DNA from 4 places in the Arthrobacter sp. NPDC080082 genome. Region 3 is predicted to be linked to each of the others. Evidence: predicted binding sites of a transcription regulator. Region 3 holds the regulator's gene; each other region holds the start of a gene.
The links. The regulator HrcA, encoded in region 3, represses chaperone genes, less so after heat shock. The targets are predictions, from matches to a motif close to TTNGCACTCGNNNNNNNCGAGTGCNAA.
Positions count from the first base shown of each region.

Region 1 (4,206 bases), on a different contig from region 3:
ATCACCGTGGACGGCTCGGGCATCGACGTCTTCGTCCACTGGTCCGCCATCGCCGGCGAGGGCTACCGTGCGCTGGCCGAGGGCCAGAGGGTGGAACTTGAGGTAGGCGAAGGCGAAAAGGGCCCCCAGGCCGAGAGCGTCAGGCCCGCCTAGTGGCCCGTCCTGACTCAACGCCGACCGCCGCGGCGCGGGCCACAGCCGGCCGACGAACAGCCAGCCGACAAACGGCCGGCGGCGCCGCCGTCGTCCTGTCCGCCCTTCTTGCCTCCGCCCTGGCCCTCACCGGGTGCTCCGGTGCCACCGGCAACGCCCGGACGGACGCCGCCGAGGCCAGCGGGGACGGAACCCTGCGGATCGGTGTGCTGCTGGACAACACCGGGGACCAGAGCTTCCTCAACGCCCCGCAACTGGCCGCGGTGAAACTCGCCGTCAAGGAGATCAACGCCGCCGGCGGCCATAAGGGCAAGCCCGTGGAACTGCTCCCCGAAACCATCAGTGCGGACACCGCCGCCCAGGCCAAGGCCCTCGCGGCGGCCAGGGCCGACGTCGTCATCGGCCCCACGGATTCCAGCCACGCCGCCGCCGCGATCGACGTGCTCTCCAAAGCCAAAATCGCCATGATCTCCCCGGCCACCGCCGCACCGGGACTCAGCAGCTACCGGAGCGGAGGCTACTACTTCCGAACCGCCGCCGCCGACGTCGCCCAAGCCTCCATCCTGGTCAAGCTCGCCAAGGACGGCGGCGCCAAGACGCTCGCCGTCCTGCACGAGGCCGGAAGCTACGGCAAGGAGGTCTCCGTGGCGGTCTCCGCCGCGGCGAAGTCCGCCGGCCTCGGCACGCCCATCGACGCCGAATTCCCGGCCGGCCAGGCACAGCAGGCGGCGACCGCGGCCAAGGCCGCCGCGCCCGACGCCGTGGTCCTCATCGCCCGGCAGGGTGCGCAGGGCGCCATCGCCGAACTCAACAACGCCGGACTCGCGGGGAAAAAGCTGGTGCTCTCCGACGGCGCGGTGGGCCAGTACGGCCAGGGCCTGGGCTCCCACGCCCTGGACGGTGCCCGCGGAGTGCTCCCCGGCACGTTCCCCAGCGCGCAGTTCCAGGCGGGCCTGGTCGGCATCGATCCCGGGCTCAAGGACATGACCTTCGCCGCGGAGGCCTACGACGCCGTCAACCTCGCCGCCATCGCCGCCGCCGCGGCGCAGGACGACGCCGGCACCTCCATCGCCTCCCGGCTCATCGCCGTCTCCGGCGGCACCGCGGGCTCGGGCGGGGCAGTGGCCGGCGAGCCCGCCGACTGCCACAACTACAAGGAGTGCGTCGACGTCCTCCACGCCGGCAAGCGCCCCAACTACGAGGGCCAGTCCGGCCCCGTGAGCTTCGATAGCAATGGCGACGTGACCGCCGCGGCCTACATGGTGTACACCTACGGGCCGGACAACACGGCGAAGATGACCGGCAGTGAAACGGCCCGCAGCGGCGGGTCCTGATCGCCCTCGGCGAAGCGCTCCGCGTGGACAGGCCCCGGAGCGCGAAGCCTTCTTGCACTCTCCCCGGGGGAGTGCTAATTATGGAGTTAGCACTCCCGCTCATCGACTGCTAACGCCGGGCCCCGGTCCGGGCGCAGCATCGGTGCCGCGGGAGCAAAGGAAACACCTGGCTGGGTGAGATCCCGGTCCGGCGGCGTACAGAGGCTGCCGGGCAGGTATCGTCCGTCGCGGGCACCGACGCCAAGGTTCATTCTTTAACGACTGTCCCGAAAGGACTACTGCCGTTATGGCCAAGATCATTGCATTTGATGAAGAGGCACGCCGCGGTCTTGAGCGGGGTCTGAACATCCTCGCCGACGCCGTCAAGGTCACCCTCGGCCCGCGTGGACGCAACGTCGTCCTCGAGAAGAAGTGGGGCGCCCCCACGATCACCAACGATGGTGTTTCCATCGCCAAGGAGATCGAGCTGGACGACCCGTACGAGAAGATCGGCGCCGAGCTGGTCAAGGAAGTTGCCAAGAAGACGGACGATGTCGCCGGCGACGGTACCACCACCGCCACCGTGCTGGCCCAGGCCCTGGTCAAGGAAGGCCTGCGCAACGTCGCGGCCGGCGCTGACCCGCTGTCCCTCAAGCGCGGCATCGAGAAGGCTGTCGACGCCGTCACCGCCGAGCTCCTGGCCTCCGCCAAGGAAATCGAGACCAAGGAAGAGATCGCCGCCACCGCGTCCATCTCCGCCGGCGACAACGAGATCGGTGCCCTCATTGCCGAGGCCCTGGACAAGGTCGGCAAGGAAGGCGTCATCACGGTCGAGGAGTCCAACACCTTCGGCCTCGAGCTGGAGCTCACCGAAGGCATGCGCTTCGACAAGGGCTACATCTCCGCCTACTTCGTCACCGACGCCGAGCGCCAGGAAACGGTCCTCGAGGATCCGTACATCCTGATCGTCAACTCCAAGATCTCCAACGTCAAGGAACTGGTTGCTGTCCTCGAGAAGGTCATGCAGTCCAACAAGCCGCTGCTGATCATCGCCGAAGACATCGAGGGCGAGGCCCTGGCCACCCTGATCGTCAACAAGATCCGCGGCACCTTCAAGTCCGTCGCCGTCAAGGCTCCGGGCTTCGGCGACCGCCGCAAGGCCCAGCTGGCCGACATCGCCATCCTCACCGGTGGCCAGGTCATCTCCGAGGAAGTCGGCCTCAAGCTTGAGACCGCCGGCCTGGAGCTGCTCGGCAAGGCCCGCAAGGTTGTTGTCACCAAGGACGAGACCACCATCGTCGAAGGTGCCGGCGACGCCGACCAGATCGCCGGCCGCGTGTCCCAGATCCGCGCCGAGATCGAGAACTCCGACTCCGACTACGACCGCGAGAAGCTGCAGGAGCGCCTGGCCAAGCTGGCCGGCGGCGTTGCAGTTATCAAGGCCGGTGCCGCAACCGAGGTCGAGCTCAAGGAACGCAAGCACCGCATCGAGGACGCCGTCCGCAACGCGAAGGCTGCCGTTGAAGAGGGCATCGTCGCCGGCGGTGGCGTGGCCCTGATCCAGGCCGGCGCCAAGGCGTTCGCCAACCTGCAGCTCTCGGGCGACGAGGCTACCGGTGCGAACATCGTCCGCGTTGCCATCGACGCTCCGCTGAAGCAGATCGCCTTCAACGCCGGCCTCGAGCCGGGCGTTGTGGTGGACAAGGTCCGCGGCCTCGCCGCCGGCCACGGCCTGAACGCCGCCACCGGCGAATACGTCGACCTGCTGGCTGCCGGCATCAACGACCCGGTGAAGGTCACCCGCTCTGCCCTGCAGAACGCGGCCTCCATCGCCGGCCTGTTCCTCACCACCGAGGCCGTCGTGGCCGACAAGCCGGAGAAGAACGCTCCGGCCATGGGCGGCGGCGACGACATGGGCGGCATGGGCGGTATGGGCGGCTTCTAGCCACCCGGCCACCCGGCCCACCCCGGCCGGTAGTCCGCTGCAGGCCCCGGTACAACGACGACGGCGGTCCCACCTTATGGTGGGGCCGCCGCCGGCGTTTAAGCCGCCCGCGCCGGGGGTGAGGGAGCGGTGGAGGCAGGCAGGTCTGGCAGGATAGTGCAGTGACGATTACAGCTGCGGCCGACGGTTCGGCCCTTGGAAACCCCGGTCCGGCCGGATGGGCCTGGTACGTGAACGACAACTGCTGGCACGCCGGCGGCTGGCCGCACGGCACCAACAACCAGGGCGAGCTGATGGCCGTGCTGGACCTCTTCCGCTCCACGGCCCACCTCGCCGACGAGGAGCTGCACATCCTCTGCGACAGCCAGTACGTCATCAACTCGGTCACCAAGTGGATGCCGGGCTGGAAGCGGAAGGGCTGGAAGAAGTCCGACGGCAAACCTGTGCTCAATGTGGACCTCCTGAAGGACATTGACCGGGCCCTGGTCGGCCGCAAATACCGGTTCGAGTGGGTCCGCGGCCACGCCGGCCACGAACTAAACGAGGCCGCGGATGACCGTGCCCGCGGCGCCGCCATGGCCTACCAGCAGGGTGTCGCCGTCCGGCAAGGCCCCGGCTTCGTCCGGCCCGGCACCCCGGCGGCCCCGCAGGCAGCGCCCTCGCAGGCAACCGCCCCGGCAGCCGCGTCACCCGCGACACCCGTGGCCTTTGACGAGCCCACCCTCTTCGGCGGCCCGGACGGGTACGCGGAACCGGACCTGTTCAGTGAGCTGGCGGACCAGACCGCGGCCGCAG
Region 1 covers NZ_JBFBKQ010000007.1:153,569-157,774, reverse strand. The annotation lists gene AB0O44_RS14995 (cold-shock protein) at 1-153, shown strand, start outside; gene AB0O44_RS14990 (ABC transporter substrate-binding protein) at 249-1,487, shown strand; gene groL (chaperonin GroEL) at 1,774-3,411, shown strand; gene AB0O44_RS14980 (ribonuclease HI family protein) at 3,573-4,206, shown strand, end outside.
Region 1: groL (chaperonin GroEL) is a predicted target of HrcA. The motif match lies at 1,574-1,600, and genes of this name have one in related genera.

Region 2 (4,206 bases), on a different contig from region 3:
TCACCCTCGCCGGCGGCGAGTTCCTGCAGTGCGTCGGTGAGCTGGATCTCGCCGCCGCGGCCGGGCTCGGTGCGCTCCAGCACGTCGAAGACGGCCGGGTGCAGGACGTAACGGCCGATGATCGCCAGGTTGGAGGGCGCGTCTTCGACGTCGGGCTTCTCCACGAGGTGGTTGATGCGCACGTAGTCTTCGCCGTCGACGGCCTCGACGTCGGCGCAGCCGTAGGCGCTGATCTGGGACGGATCGACCTCGATCAGGGCCACGACCGAACCGCCGGTCTTGGCCTGCACCTCGATCATGGTGCTCAGCAGTTCGTCGCGGGCGTCGATCAGGTCATCACCGAGCAGGACGGCGAACGGCTCGTAGCCGACGTGCTGCTTCGCACGCAGCACAGCGTGGCCGAGGCCCATCGGGTCACCCTGGCGGACGTAGTGGATGTCGCCGAGGTTGCTGGCGGCCTGGATGGACTCGAGCTTGGCGGTGTCACCCTTTGCTTCGAGGGTCGCCTCCAGGGTGGGGACCCGGTCGAAGTGGTCTTCAAGGGCCCGCTTGCTGCGCCCGGTGATCATCAGGACGTCGTTGAGGCCCACCTTGACGGCTTCCTCGACCACGTACTGGATGGCCGGCTTGTCGACGACGGGCAGCATCTCCTTCGGCATCGCCTTGGTGGCGGGAAGGAAGCGGGTGCCGAGGCCCGCTGCGGGGATGACGGCCTTGCGGACGGAGGCGTTAGGTGTCTTCACCCGACTAATCTAACCGAGGGGGCAAACATCAGGTAATTGCCCTTACGGTGCGGCTGCGGCGTGTTTGCCCGGCCGGCGAGGCGAAGGAGCCACTGCATGGAAGCGCGCGACAGGGACACCAAGGAAGCGATCCGCACCCGGCACCGGCAGCGTCGGGCGGCAATGACGCCGGCGGCGCGCTCGGCGGCCGGTTCAGCCCTGGCCGTGCACGGCGCCGCGTGGGCGGCGTCGCTTACCGACGGCGGAACAGGCACCTTCGCCGCCTACCTGGGGGTCGGCTCGGAGCCGCCGACTCTTCCCCTGTTGGAGGCCCTGCACGACGCCGGGCATAGGGTGCTGCTTCCCGTCTGCGAGCCGGACCTGGAACTGAGCTGGGTGGTGTGGACGCCGCAGAGCGAATACGCGCGGAGCCGGTACGCGCCGCTTCAGGAACCAATCGGGGAACGGCTTGGCACCGATGCCGTGGCGGGGGCAGCCGGAATCTTCGTTCCCGCCACCGCGGTGGACCTCGACGGAAACCGGATCGGCCAGGGCGGCGGCTACTACGACAAGTTCCTCGCCGCCCTCTCGGCCCTGCCCGGGAACGACGGCAGCCACCCGGTGCCGACTGCCGGCGTCGTCTACGCCGATGAAGTGTTGCCCGCGGGCACCATCCCCGTCGAAGTCTTCGACCGGAAGGTCGGGGCCGCACTCACGCCCGACGGCCTTGTTCCCACAGTCGCCAGCCGCTGACGCCGCATATTCTTCCACTTGTTCGCGCGGTGATAGAATTAGCACTCAGGCCCTGTGACTGCTAATCCCCTGGCTCCCCGAGCCAGCCGCCCCTCAAGGAGCGGACGGGAGGGACGCAGTACGGGACCTGCTCGTTTGTCCTAGAGGAGGAACCCAGTGCCCACGTACGCCTACGCTTGCAAGGACTGCAACCACGCCTTCGAGACCGTGCAGTCGTTCTCCGATGAATCGCTGACGACCTGCCCGGAGTGCCAGGGAACATTGCGCAAGAAGTTCAACAGCGTCGGAGTCGTCTTCAAGGGCTCCGGCTTCTACCGGACCGATTCCCGCGATTCCAAAGGCAGCTCCGTGGCGCCCGCCGCACCGGCTGCCACCCCGGCCGCGGCTCCGACCGCCGCCGCCAACTAAGGCACCTGCAGCTTCCCGCTGTAGCTTGTCCACATAGCCCGGACCGGGGCTAAGCCCGCCGCGTTCAGGCTCCTACCGTGAAGCCATGGCACCAGCAAGGCTTCACTTCTTTCGTACCGGGACTGCCCGCGGCCCATCCGTTGTGGGCCGGCCCGCGGGAGGACGCTTACTTACCTCCCGCCGGTCCTCCCCACGTCGCCTCCGTCGCTGGGTGGGGCGCAACCGCAGGCTGATCGCCGCCCTTCTGTTGTGCCTGGCCGCCGGGCTCGCAGTCCAGCAGCTTACTCCCGCTCCCCCGCCGACGGTCACGGCCTGGGCCGCGGCCGGGGATCTTCCGGCGGGGCGGCTCCTCGCCCCGGGGGATCTCAACGCAGTCCAGGTTCCGCCGGGGGTTTTACCTGACGCGGCCATTGACCCGTCGACGGCCGAGGGGCAGCAGCTGGGCATCGCGTTGAGCCGGGGGCAGTTGCTGAGCTCATCGTTCTTTGTCGGACCCGGCCTCTTGACCGGGAGCCCACCCGGTTCCGCCGCCGTACCGTTGCGCATGGCTGATCCCGCCTCGATCCAGCTGGTCTCCCCCGGTCAGCTGGTCAACATCGTGCTGACCGGCGGCAATGGGTTTGAGCAGGCGGCAACGTCGGAGATTCTGGCCGCGCGCGTCCCGGTGCTCTGGACCTCCGCCCGTGGCGGCAGGTCCGGGCAATGGCTCGACGTCGGCGATACGGACGGGCTGATGGTGGTTGCGGCCGACCCCGAGCAGTCCAGGAAGCTTGCCGGCGCGTCGACGCAGGGACAGTTATTTTTTGTCCTCGTTGGTCCCGGTGGGCCGTAGTCACGCTGCGGGCGTGCTGTTGCTCACCGTCCCGCGCCGGCGCTGCCCCGCCCCTGGTGTCAGCCCCAGTGCGGCGGCTTCTGTTCCTGCAGCCAGGCGTCGTGGTCATACCCGCCGGGCTCGTCGCCCCAGCGTCGGGGATCATCCTCCGCGGCTTTGGTGGGAAGGATCCCTGCCGGGGACGCGCTGTGTGCAGCGGCGCCTTCGGCCCGGGACGGCTGACCGGAAGCACTGGCTGCAGTCCGGTCCGCGTCCTGATCCGGGGTACCGGCACTCCGGCCCTCCCCGGCCCGGGCTGCCCTGTCGGTATCGATGGTGGCCGCCGTGGCGGGTTCCCCGTGGGCTTCGCCGGGATGGTTCCGGTTGTCGTTTGCGGCGCTCTGGTGACTGGTCACGTCCGCCTCCTTAGTACTGCTCGTAAATTCCTGCTGGTGCGCCGCGGCGGCCCAGGCGGTGGGCGCCTGGCCGGTGGCCGCATACGCGTCCCGGGCGCTCTCGAGCCCGAAACTTTCCATGTCGTCCGAGAAGCCCGGAGCGGTCCCGATCCGGGAGGACGCCACCGGCTTCTCCAATCCAAGGTACCCGCCAATCCGGTCCGCGCACACGGAGGGATCGGTAAAGACCTCGATGGTCCACAGCGCCATGTAGCGCCAGCCCAGGCGTTCCAGCAGCTGCGGCCGGAGCCGGCTGCGTTCGCGGACGGTCATCCGCCGGTAACGCTCGGTTCCGTCGGATTCGATGGCCACCGGACGCGGGATGTCGGCGTCGTCCTGTCCAATCGTGTGCAGTGGATCCGCAGCCGCCACCATGTCCAGGGCTCCGTCGTACTGGTGCCAGACGCGGGCGCCGCGGGCGCGGAGCCTGTCGCCGAGGTCCGTGACCAACGGGTCCGCACCTAGCGCCTGCTCGCTGGCGGCGGCGCGGGACGCGGGGCTGCCCAGGTCCGAGTTGCCGGCAATCTCCCGGTCGATCAGCTCGTAGAAGTCAACGGCCCCGTGGCTCAGCCGGGAGCTGTCCAGATCCTCGGGCCGGAAGCAGGTGAGCACGTGGAGGGAGCGCCGGGCACGGGTCATCGCCAGTGCGAACTTGGCGCGGCCGCCTTCGACGGACAGGGGCCCCAGGCTGTGCAGCGCGCGGCCGTGCGGCGTGCGGCCGTAACCGGGCGAGAAGATCACCCGGTCGCGGACCAGGCCTTGCGCCCGTTCGAGGTCGACCACGCGGAACGATTCGGTGCCCGCGGTGAAGAAGCCCGCCAGCAGCGGGTAGTTCGGCAGCTGCAGTCGGATGGCCTCGCCGATCCGGGCGGCGTGCCGCAGGCTGCCGGTGACGACGGCGAGGGAGGTCCTCGGACGCAGCCTCGCGTGGTCGAAGACAAGTTCCACAACCCGGTTCACTTCGGCCAGGACGGACTCGACGCCGTCCTGGTCAGCGCTTGGGAGACCCGTTCCGTCCGGCAGGTATTCGACCGTGAGGGCGCGGTCCAGCCCGGTT
Region 2 covers NZ_JBFBKQ010000001.1:212,009-216,214, forward strand. The annotation lists gene galU (UTP--glucose-1-phosphate uridylyltransferase GalU) at 1-743, opposite strand, end outside; gene AB0O44_RS00950 (5-formyltetrahydrofolate cyclo-ligase) at 840-1,475, shown strand; gene AB0O44_RS00955 (FmdB family zinc ribbon protein) at 1,632-1,883, shown strand; gene AB0O44_RS00960 (RcpC/CpaB family pilus assembly protein) at 1,969-2,715, shown strand; gene AB0O44_RS00965 (DUF4011 domain-containing protein) at 2,775-4,206, opposite strand, start outside.
Region 2: AB0O44_RS00955 (FmdB family zinc ribbon protein) is a predicted target of HrcA. The motif match lies at 1,514-1,540, and genes of this name have one in related genera.

Region 3 (4,206 bases):
GCGCGGTCACGGCCCCGGCATCACAGAGCCGGGTGACCTCCCGCGGGCTGATCCCGCCCTCCGGTCCCACGATCAGCAGCACCTCGCGCGGCGCCGCGCCGTCGTCCGCGCCAACAACTTTCTCCTGCCAGTCGGCCAGCACCCGGCGCAGCGGCCGGACGGCGTCCTCGTGCAGGATCACGGCCAGCCCGGCGGATGCCACCGTGGCGGCGACCGCCGCCTGCAGCGAGCCGCCGTCCACGGCGGCGCGGACCTCGGGGATCCAGGCGCGGCGGGCCTGCTTCGCCGCCGCCGTCACCACGGACTGCCACTTGGCGTGCGCCTTCGCGGCGCGTTCGGGCTTCCAGCGGACGATCGACCGTTCGGCCTGCCACGGGACGACGGCGTCGATCCCCAGCTCCGTCGCGGTCTCGGCCGCGAGTTCGTCCCGGTCACCCTTCGCCAGGGCCTGCACCAGCACCAGCCGCACCGTGGGACGCGGCTCGTCGTTGACCGCGGTGCACTCGAGCGTCAGCTCCTGGGGCCCGGCGCCGGTGACCGTGCCGGTGATCCGGCGGCCGGCGCCGTCGGCGATGTCCACCTGCTCCCCCGCAGCGAGGCGCTTGACCGTGACGGCATGCCGCGCCTCGGCGCCGTCCAGCACGAAGGTGGAACCGGGGGCCTGGTTGTCCAGGGTTCCGGCGGGGGTGAAGAAGACCGGGTTGCTCACCGCTACAGGTTACCGAGGCGGTCCCGCAGCTTGGCGAAGACCCCGCCGCTGGCGGCCAGCTTGCCCTCGGTGAACTGCTCGCCGCGGAGCTTGGCCAGCTGGCGCATGAGGTCCTCCTGGGCGGCGTCGAGCTTGGCGGGGGTCTCCACCTGGAGGTGCACCTTGAGGTCGCCGCGGCCGTAGCCGCGCAGGTGGGTGACGCCGAGCCCGCGCAGGGTGATGACCTCGCCGGACTGAGTGCCGCTCTTGACGTCGATTTCCTGCTGCCCGTCGAAGGTGTCCAGGGTCAGCTCGGTGCCGAGGGCCGCGGCCGTCATCGGAATGGTGAGGCTGGCGTGCAGATCGTCGCCCTCGCGGACGAAGGTCGGGTCGTTGTTGACCCGGATCTCCACGTACAGGTCGCCGGAGGGGCCGCCCGCCGGGCCGGCCTCGCCCTGGCCGGAGAGCTGGATCCGGGTGCCGGTGGCAACGCCGGCGGGGACCTTGACGGTCAGCGACCGGCGGCTGCGGATCCGGCCCTGGCCGGCGCACTCGTTGCAGGGGTCCTTGATGACGGTGCCGAAGCCCTCGCAGCTGCCGCATGGGGCGGTGGTCATGACCTGGCCCAGGATGGAGCGGACCGGGCGCTGGACCTGGCCGCTGCCGCCGCAAATGTCGCAGCGTTCCGGGTGGCTGCCCTCGCGGCAGCAGGAGCCCTCACAGGTGGGGCAGGTGACGGCGGTGTCCACCTCGAGCTTCTTGTTGACGCCGAAGACGGCGTCGCGCAGCTCGATCCGGACGCTGATCAGCGCGTCCTGGCCGCGGCGGACGCGGGAGGCCGGGCCGCCGGCTCCGGCGGCACCGCCGAAGAAGGTCTCGAAGATGTCCTGGAACGCGAAGCCCTGACCGGCGTAGCTGCCGCCGCCGAAGCCGTTGTCCGTGCCGTTCTCGTTGCCGGTGGTGTCGTAGACGCGGCGCTTCTGCGGGTCGGAGAGCACCTCGTAGGCGTGGGTGACCGCCTTGAAGCGCTCGGACGCGTCCTCGCCCGGGTTGACGTCCGGGTGCAGGGTCCGCGCGAGTTTGCGGTAGGCCTTCTTGATTTCCTCGCCGGTTGCTTCGCGGGAGACTCCAAGAACGTCGTAGTGGCTGCTCAAAGTGTGTATCTCTTCCTTTTTGTACTGCCGGTGCTGGGCGACAAGCCTGGTGGTGGATCCGGCCGGTCAGGGCCCGAGGATCCGTGAAAGGTAGCGGGCCACCGCGCGGACGGCGGCCATAGTGGTGGGGTAATCCATCCGGGTGGGGCCGAGGATGCCCACCTTGGCGGTGGCGTCGGGGCCGTACCCGGTGGCCACCACGGAGGCCTCGGAGAGCCCGTCGTAGGGGTTCTCCCGGCCGATGCTGACGGTCACGCCGCGGGGGTCCTCGGCCATGTCCGAGAGCAGCCGGAGCATGACCACCTGCTCCTCGAGGGCCTCGAGGACGGGGCCAATGCTCAGCGGGAAGTCAACGTTGGAGCGGGCGAGGTTGGCCGTGCCGGCCATCACCATCCGCTCCTCGCGGCTGCTGGCGGCCAGCGCCTCCAGTCCGCGGGCCAGCGCCTGGGCGGCGCCGCGGCGGGCGGGGGCGGTGCTGTCGACGACGTCGGGCAGGGTCTGCGGGAGCAGGCTCAACGGGGTTCCGCCGAGCCGGCCGAGGAAGACGCCCCGCAGCTCGGCGAGGGTTTCGTCGCCAAGGTCCTGGCCGACGTCGATGACGCGCTGTTCGACCTTGCCGGTGTCAGCGATGAGGACGGTCAGCACCTTCCGCGGTGCCAGCAGCACAAACTCGATGTGCCGCACCCGCGCTCGGCTGAGCAGCGGGTACTGCACCACGGCCACCTGGTTGGTCAGCTGCGCCAACAGGCGCACGGTCCGGTCCAGGACGTCGTCGAGGTCTTCGGAGCCCTCCAGCAGGGCCTGGATGGCCCGCCGCTCCGCCGGGGACAGCGGCTTGACCGCGGAGATGCGGTCCACGAAGAGCCGGTAGCCCTTGTCCGTGGGGATCCGGCCGGCGCTGGTGTGCGGGGCGGTGATCAGCCCCTCGTCCTCCAGCGCGGCCATGTCGTTGCGGATCGTTGCGCTGGAGACGCCCAAGTGGTGGCGTTCCACCAGCGCCTTGGAGCCCACGGGTTCACGGGAATGGACGTAGTCCTCCACGATGGCGCGCAGCACTTCGAGTTTGCGTGGTTCGCTCACGCCGCACCTCCAATCGAGCCTCAACCGTCAACCGGCGCCCGCCGCCCGGAAGAACCCGGGGGTTAGCACTCGGCATGCCTCAGTGCTAACCAGTCTAATATGTCCGGCCGCGTTGTTAGCATTGGATTCGCTCCGGGCGTGACCGTGGCAAGCCGGGCGACTGCCCGGCGCGGCCGGCCACCACCCCGGCCCGACGCAGTCCCCCGTTGCAGTTCCGCCCCGATGCAAAGCAGTGTGTAACCGATGTCCTATCAGAACTGGGGCCCGCAGGACCTCACCGCCCCCGCCCCTTCCCAGCTGCCCGAGGTCCCGGTGCAGCGCGGCATGGTCCTCGAGGACGTGCAGTCCGGCTGGGTTGGTGCCGTCACCCGGGTGGAGAAGTCCGGCGGCATGCACGTCGTGGCCCTTGAGGATCGGCGCGGGAAGTCCCGGACTTTCCGACTCGGCTACGGCTTCCTCCTGGAGGGCCGGCCCATCCGGCTGATGCCGCCGGCACCCCGGGCGCCCGCAGGACCGGCAGCCGGGACGCGCACGGCGTCCGGCTCGGTGCGCGTGGAGGGCCAGCGGGCGCAGGTGGCCAAGGCCAGCCGGATCTGGGTTGAGGGCAAACACGACGCCGAACTGGTCGAGAAGGTCTGGGGCGACGATCTCCGGGTCGAGGGCATCGTCGTCGAACCCCTGCACGGCATCGACGATCTCTCAGCCGCGGTCAGGGACTTCCGTCCGGGTCCCGGCCGCCGCCTCGGCGTCTTGGTGGACCACCTGGTGGCCGATTCCAAGGAGTCCCGGATCGCCGAGGCCGTCATGGCTTCCCCCGGAGCCCGCGGAAACGTCCTGATCGTCGGCCACCCGTACATTGACGTCTGGCAGGCCATCCGGCCGTCCGTGCTGGGCATCGAACGCTGGCCCGTGATCCCCCGCGGCGTGGACTGGAAGACCGGCATCCTGACCGCCTTCGGCTGGCCGCACAGCACCAAGGAGGACATCGGGTTGGGCTGGCAGAAACTCCTCGGCGCCGTCCGCAGCTACGCCGACCTGGAACCCTCGCTTCTGGGCCGGGTGGAGGAGGTCATCGACTTCCTCACCGCCCCGGAACAGTAGGGCCCGTCCGGCAAGGTGGCGGGCGTCGGCGCCCAAGCAAGTATTCTTGATACGGTGGCCGCCGCGTTGTGACGGTGGCCGCGCCCGCACAGGTACCAACGCTCCACCGCAATCCAAAGGACGAAACGTGGCAGAAGACGCACGCGAACACACGGACCCCCAGGCCGGTCACGGCCAGTCGCA
Region 3 covers NZ_JBFBKQ010000002.1:418,339-422,544, reverse strand. The annotation lists gene AB0O44_RS06330 (16S rRNA (uracil(1498)-N(3))-methyltransferase) at 1-709, opposite strand, end outside; gene dnaJ (molecular chaperone DnaJ) at 712-1,842, opposite strand; gene hrcA (heat-inducible transcriptional repressor HrcA) at 1,909-2,922, opposite strand; gene AB0O44_RS06315 (DUF3097 domain-containing protein) at 3,166-4,023, shown strand; gene AB0O44_RS06310 (DUF4870 domain-containing protein) at 4,151-4,206, shown strand, end outside.

Region 4 (4,206 bases), on a different contig from region 3:
CGTAGTAGTCGGTGGCCTGGGCCTGCAGCAGCCAGTTTTCGGAATACACCAGGGACGCCCAACCCTGGCCGACGATGTCCAGCCACCGGGTCCGAGGAAGGAACAAGATCATCGCCGCCAGCGTGGCGACCACCACGACGACGGCCGCCGGGATGAGGCGGCGGAAGAGATGCAGCCAGTGTTTGACCAGGGCGGTCGGACGCCCGTCGTCGTAACGTCCCACGAACTGAAGGGTCATGAGGAAAGCCGACACCAGCAGGAACACGTCCACACCGCCGGAGACCCGGCCAAACCAGATGTGATAGGTCATCACCATCAGGACAGCCAGCGACCGCAGCCCCTGGATCTCGGGCCGGTAGCCGGGTTTCCGGTTGGGACGGGCCGGAACGCCCGTGGGAGCCGCTTCCTGGAGCCCCGCCTGCTGCGTCATCAAAATTCCTCACCACGTACGGCCTGCATCGGGCCGCCGAAACCTAAGTGTTCCACTCTACGGAAGGTGCGCCGGGGGTGCCAGCCGCCGGGGTGCACCCAGCGAGTTAAGCAGAGCGGACTGTGAGGAGCTTGTGAACCGGCCATGTTCTCCCGTCGCAGCCGGGAAAGCAGAAAGAACGCCCCGGCGCAATGCCGGGGCGTCCTCTCTCTGATGCAGATGGTGCACGTGGTGCAGCCGGAACTACACGTTGGCCTAGTGCTGGTGGCCGGCGTGCTCGTCTTCGTCGGCCGGCTTCTCCGCCACCAGGGTCTCGGTGGTGAGAACCAGCGCGGCGATGGAGGCAGCGTTCCGAAGGGCGGCGCGGGTGACCTTGACGGGGTCGATCACGCCGGCGGCGATCAGGTCCTCGTACTCACCGGTCTTCGCGTTGAAGCCCTGGTTGACGGCCGAGTCCGCCACCCGAGCGGCAACGACGTAGCCGTCGAAGCCGGCGTTCTGGGCGATCCAGCGCAGCGGCTGGGTCAGTGCCCGGCGAACGATGCCCACGGCTGCTGCCGCGTCGCCGTCGAGCGCCTTGACTGTCGGGTCCTCGTCGAGGGCCTTGAGGGCGTGGACAAGGGCCGAACCGCCGCCGGAGACGATGCCCTCTTCCAGCGCGGCGCGCGTGGAGGACACGGCATCTTCGATGCGGTGCTTCTTTTCCTTCAGCTCGACCTCGGTGGCGGCGCCGACCTTGATCACGCCGATGCCGCCGGCCAGCTTGGCCAGGCGTTCCTGCAGCTTTTCCTTGTCCCAGTCCGAGTCGGTGCGGGTCAGCTCGGCGCGCAGCTGTGCGACACGGGCCGCGACGTCCTCGGCAGAACCGGCACCGTCGACGATCGTGGTGTTGTCCTTGGTGACGGTGATACGCCGCGCGGTACCGAGGACCTCCAGGCCCACGGTGTCCAGGCTGAGGCCCAGTTCCGGGGAGACGACCTGCGCGCCGGTCAGGGTCGCGATGTCCTGCAGCATGGCCTTGCGGCGGTCACCGAAGCCGGGAGCCTTGACGGCGACGACGTTCAGGGTGCCGCGGATGCGGTTGACGATCAGCGTGGACAGGGCCTCTCCGTCGACGTCCTCGGCAATGATGAAGAGCGGCTTGGAGGCCTGCAGGGCCTTCTCCAGCAGCGGCAGGAAGTCCTGCAGCGAAGAGATCTTGCCCTGGTTGATCAGGATGAGGGCGTCCTCGAGGACGGCTTCCTGGCGGTCCGCGTCGGTGATGAAGTACGGGGACAGGTAGCCCTTGTCGAACTGCATGCCCTCGGTAAGGACGAGTTCGGTCTGCGTGGTGGAGGACTCCTCGATGGTGATCACACCATCCTTGCCGACCTTGCCGAACGCCTCGGCCAGCAGTTCGCCGACCTCGTCGCTCTGCGCGGAGATGGCGGCAACGTTGGCCACCTGGGTGCCCTCAACCGGACGGGCGTTCTCCAGCAGGCGGGCGGCGATGGCCTCGACGGAGACCTCGATGCCGCGCTTGATCTGGCCCGGGGCGGCGCCGGCGGCAACGTTGCGCAGGCCTTCCTTGACCAGGGCCTGCGCCAGCACCGTTGCGGTGGTGGTGCCGTCACCGGCGACGTCGTTGGTCTTGGTGGCGACCTCCTTGGCCAGCTGCGCGCCCAGGTTCTCGTAGGGGTCGTCCAGCTCAACCTCGCGGGCGATGGTCACGCCGTCGTTGGTGATCGTGGGGGCGCCCCACTTCTTGTCCAGCACGACGTTGCGGCCGCGGGGGCCGAGCGTCACCTTGACGGTGTTGGCGAGCTTATCGATACCGGCCTCGAGGGACCGGCGGGCAGCGTCGTTAAACGCGAGCTGCTTTGCCATGGTGTTGTCCTTTCACGAAAGAACCCCGCGCAGCCGTCCCGTTCATCACTGACGGTCCGGCGGCGCGGGGATCCAAGAGAGTTACTTTACGACGATCGCCAGAACGTCGCGGGCGGACAGTACGAGGTACTCGACACCGCCGGTCTTGACTTCGGTTCCGCCGTACTTGGAGTAAATGACGACGTCGCCAACGGCAACGTCGACGGGAACGCGGTTGCCGTTGTCATCGAAGCGGCCGGGGCCTACCGCGACAACTTCGCCTTCCTGCGGCTTCTCCTGCGCGGAGTCCGGGATAACCAGGCCGGAGGCCGTGGTCTGCTCGGCTTCGAGCGGGCGGACAACAATACGATCCTCAAGAGGCTTAATAGAGACCGACACTCGGACCTCTCCTTTTCGTCAGCAAATTCATGGACTTCAAAGCGGTGGTGCCATGCGTACAGACCGTCGTCGCGGTGCCGGCAGCAGCCTGGCAGCTGATGCTTTGGTGTTAGCACCCGCCTAGGGGGAGTGCTAATGACGACTCTATGTAAGGAGTTAGCACTCGGTCAAGGTGAGTGCCAGAAGTTCATCTGTGGCGAACGGCCGCCTGATGTCCGGATGGGCAAGCAGCCCGGCTACTCCCCCGCCAAGTCGTCGTAGTCCCACTCCAGCCCGTCGTCGTCCTCGTCCACCCGGGGCGCGTCGTTGCGCGTCCGGTAGAGCAGGAAGCCGCCGGCCAGGGCCGCGAGGAGGCCGGCGATCAGGAAGATGATGCTGCCGATCCGGACCCCGGCGTAGGTGTCGCGGATGGCCCGGGCCTCGTCGGTGGCGTCCGCGACGTCCTTGCCGTCCACCGAGTAAACCGTGGCATTGAAGGTGTCGAGGAGGAAGATGATCACCAGCAACGCGGCGCAGACGACGGCGGCCACGACGCCGGCGATCAGCGCCGGGCGGGCGTAGCGGGCCAATCCCCGACGGCCCGGGGCCTCCCCCGCCGCCGTTCCATCGGTTTCCGTGTTCCTGTCCTTCATGCCGTCAAGCCTAGTGGGCGCCGCGGGGTTCCCGGGCCTGAACTACGATCGATGGCATGGCTGAGACACCGCAGGACCAGATCGCACCACTGCTCAATCCGGCGGGGTGGGAACTGCTGTCCTCGCTGGGCCCGTACCGGGAGGAGGAGGCGTTCCAGCTCAACGCGGCGCTCCGCAAGGCAGGCCACCCGGCGGATCTGGTCTCCGCGGCCTTGACGCAGTCCCGGCTGCGGACCAAGGCGGAGGCCAAGTTCGGCGAATTCGCCCGGCAGATGATCTTCACCCGTGCCGGCCTGGAGCAGGCCACCCGGCTCACGGTCGCCGCCCGGCACGCCCAGCGTTTCGCGGAGGCGGGGGTCACCCACGTCGCGGACCTGGGCTGCGGGCTCGGCGCCGATGCGATGGCCCTGGCGTCCCTGGACCTGACCGTGACCGCGGTGGAACTGGATGAGACCACCGCTGCCTGCGCCACGATGAACCTGATCCCGTTCCGGAACGCCACCGTGGTGCACGCCGACGCGGAATCCGTGCCGCTGGACGGGATCGACGGGGTCTGGTTGGACCCGGCCCGCCGGACCACGTCCACCTCGGGCACCACCAGGCTCTGGGACCCGGAAGACTTTTCCCCGCCGCTGTCCTTTGTGGAGTCGCTGGCCGCCTCCGGCCGCGCCGTCGGCGTGAAGATGGGCCCCGGGATCCCCCACACCGCAATTCCCGCGGACTGCGAGGCACAGTGGGTTTCGGTGGGCGGCGACGTCACCGAGGTCGCCCTGTGGTTCAACTCCGTCCGCCGCCCGGGCATCCGCCGCGCCGCGCTGGTGCTCGGCCCGCGGGGCGCGGCGGAGCTCACCAGCGTCGAGGATTTCGACGGCGGCCCGGCGGCCCCCGTGGGCCCGGTAT
Region 4 covers NZ_JBFBKQ010000001.1:237,586-241,791, forward strand. The annotation lists gene AB0O44_RS01040 (acyltransferase family protein) at 1-430, opposite strand, end outside; gene groL (chaperonin GroEL) at 686-2,296, opposite strand; gene groES (co-chaperone GroES) at 2,378-2,674, opposite strand; gene AB0O44_RS01055 (hypothetical protein) at 2,911-3,306, opposite strand; gene AB0O44_RS01060 (class I SAM-dependent methyltransferase) at 3,363-4,206, shown strand, end outside.
Region 4: groES (co-chaperone GroES) is a predicted target of HrcA. The motif match lies at 2,831-2,857, and genes of this name have one in related genera.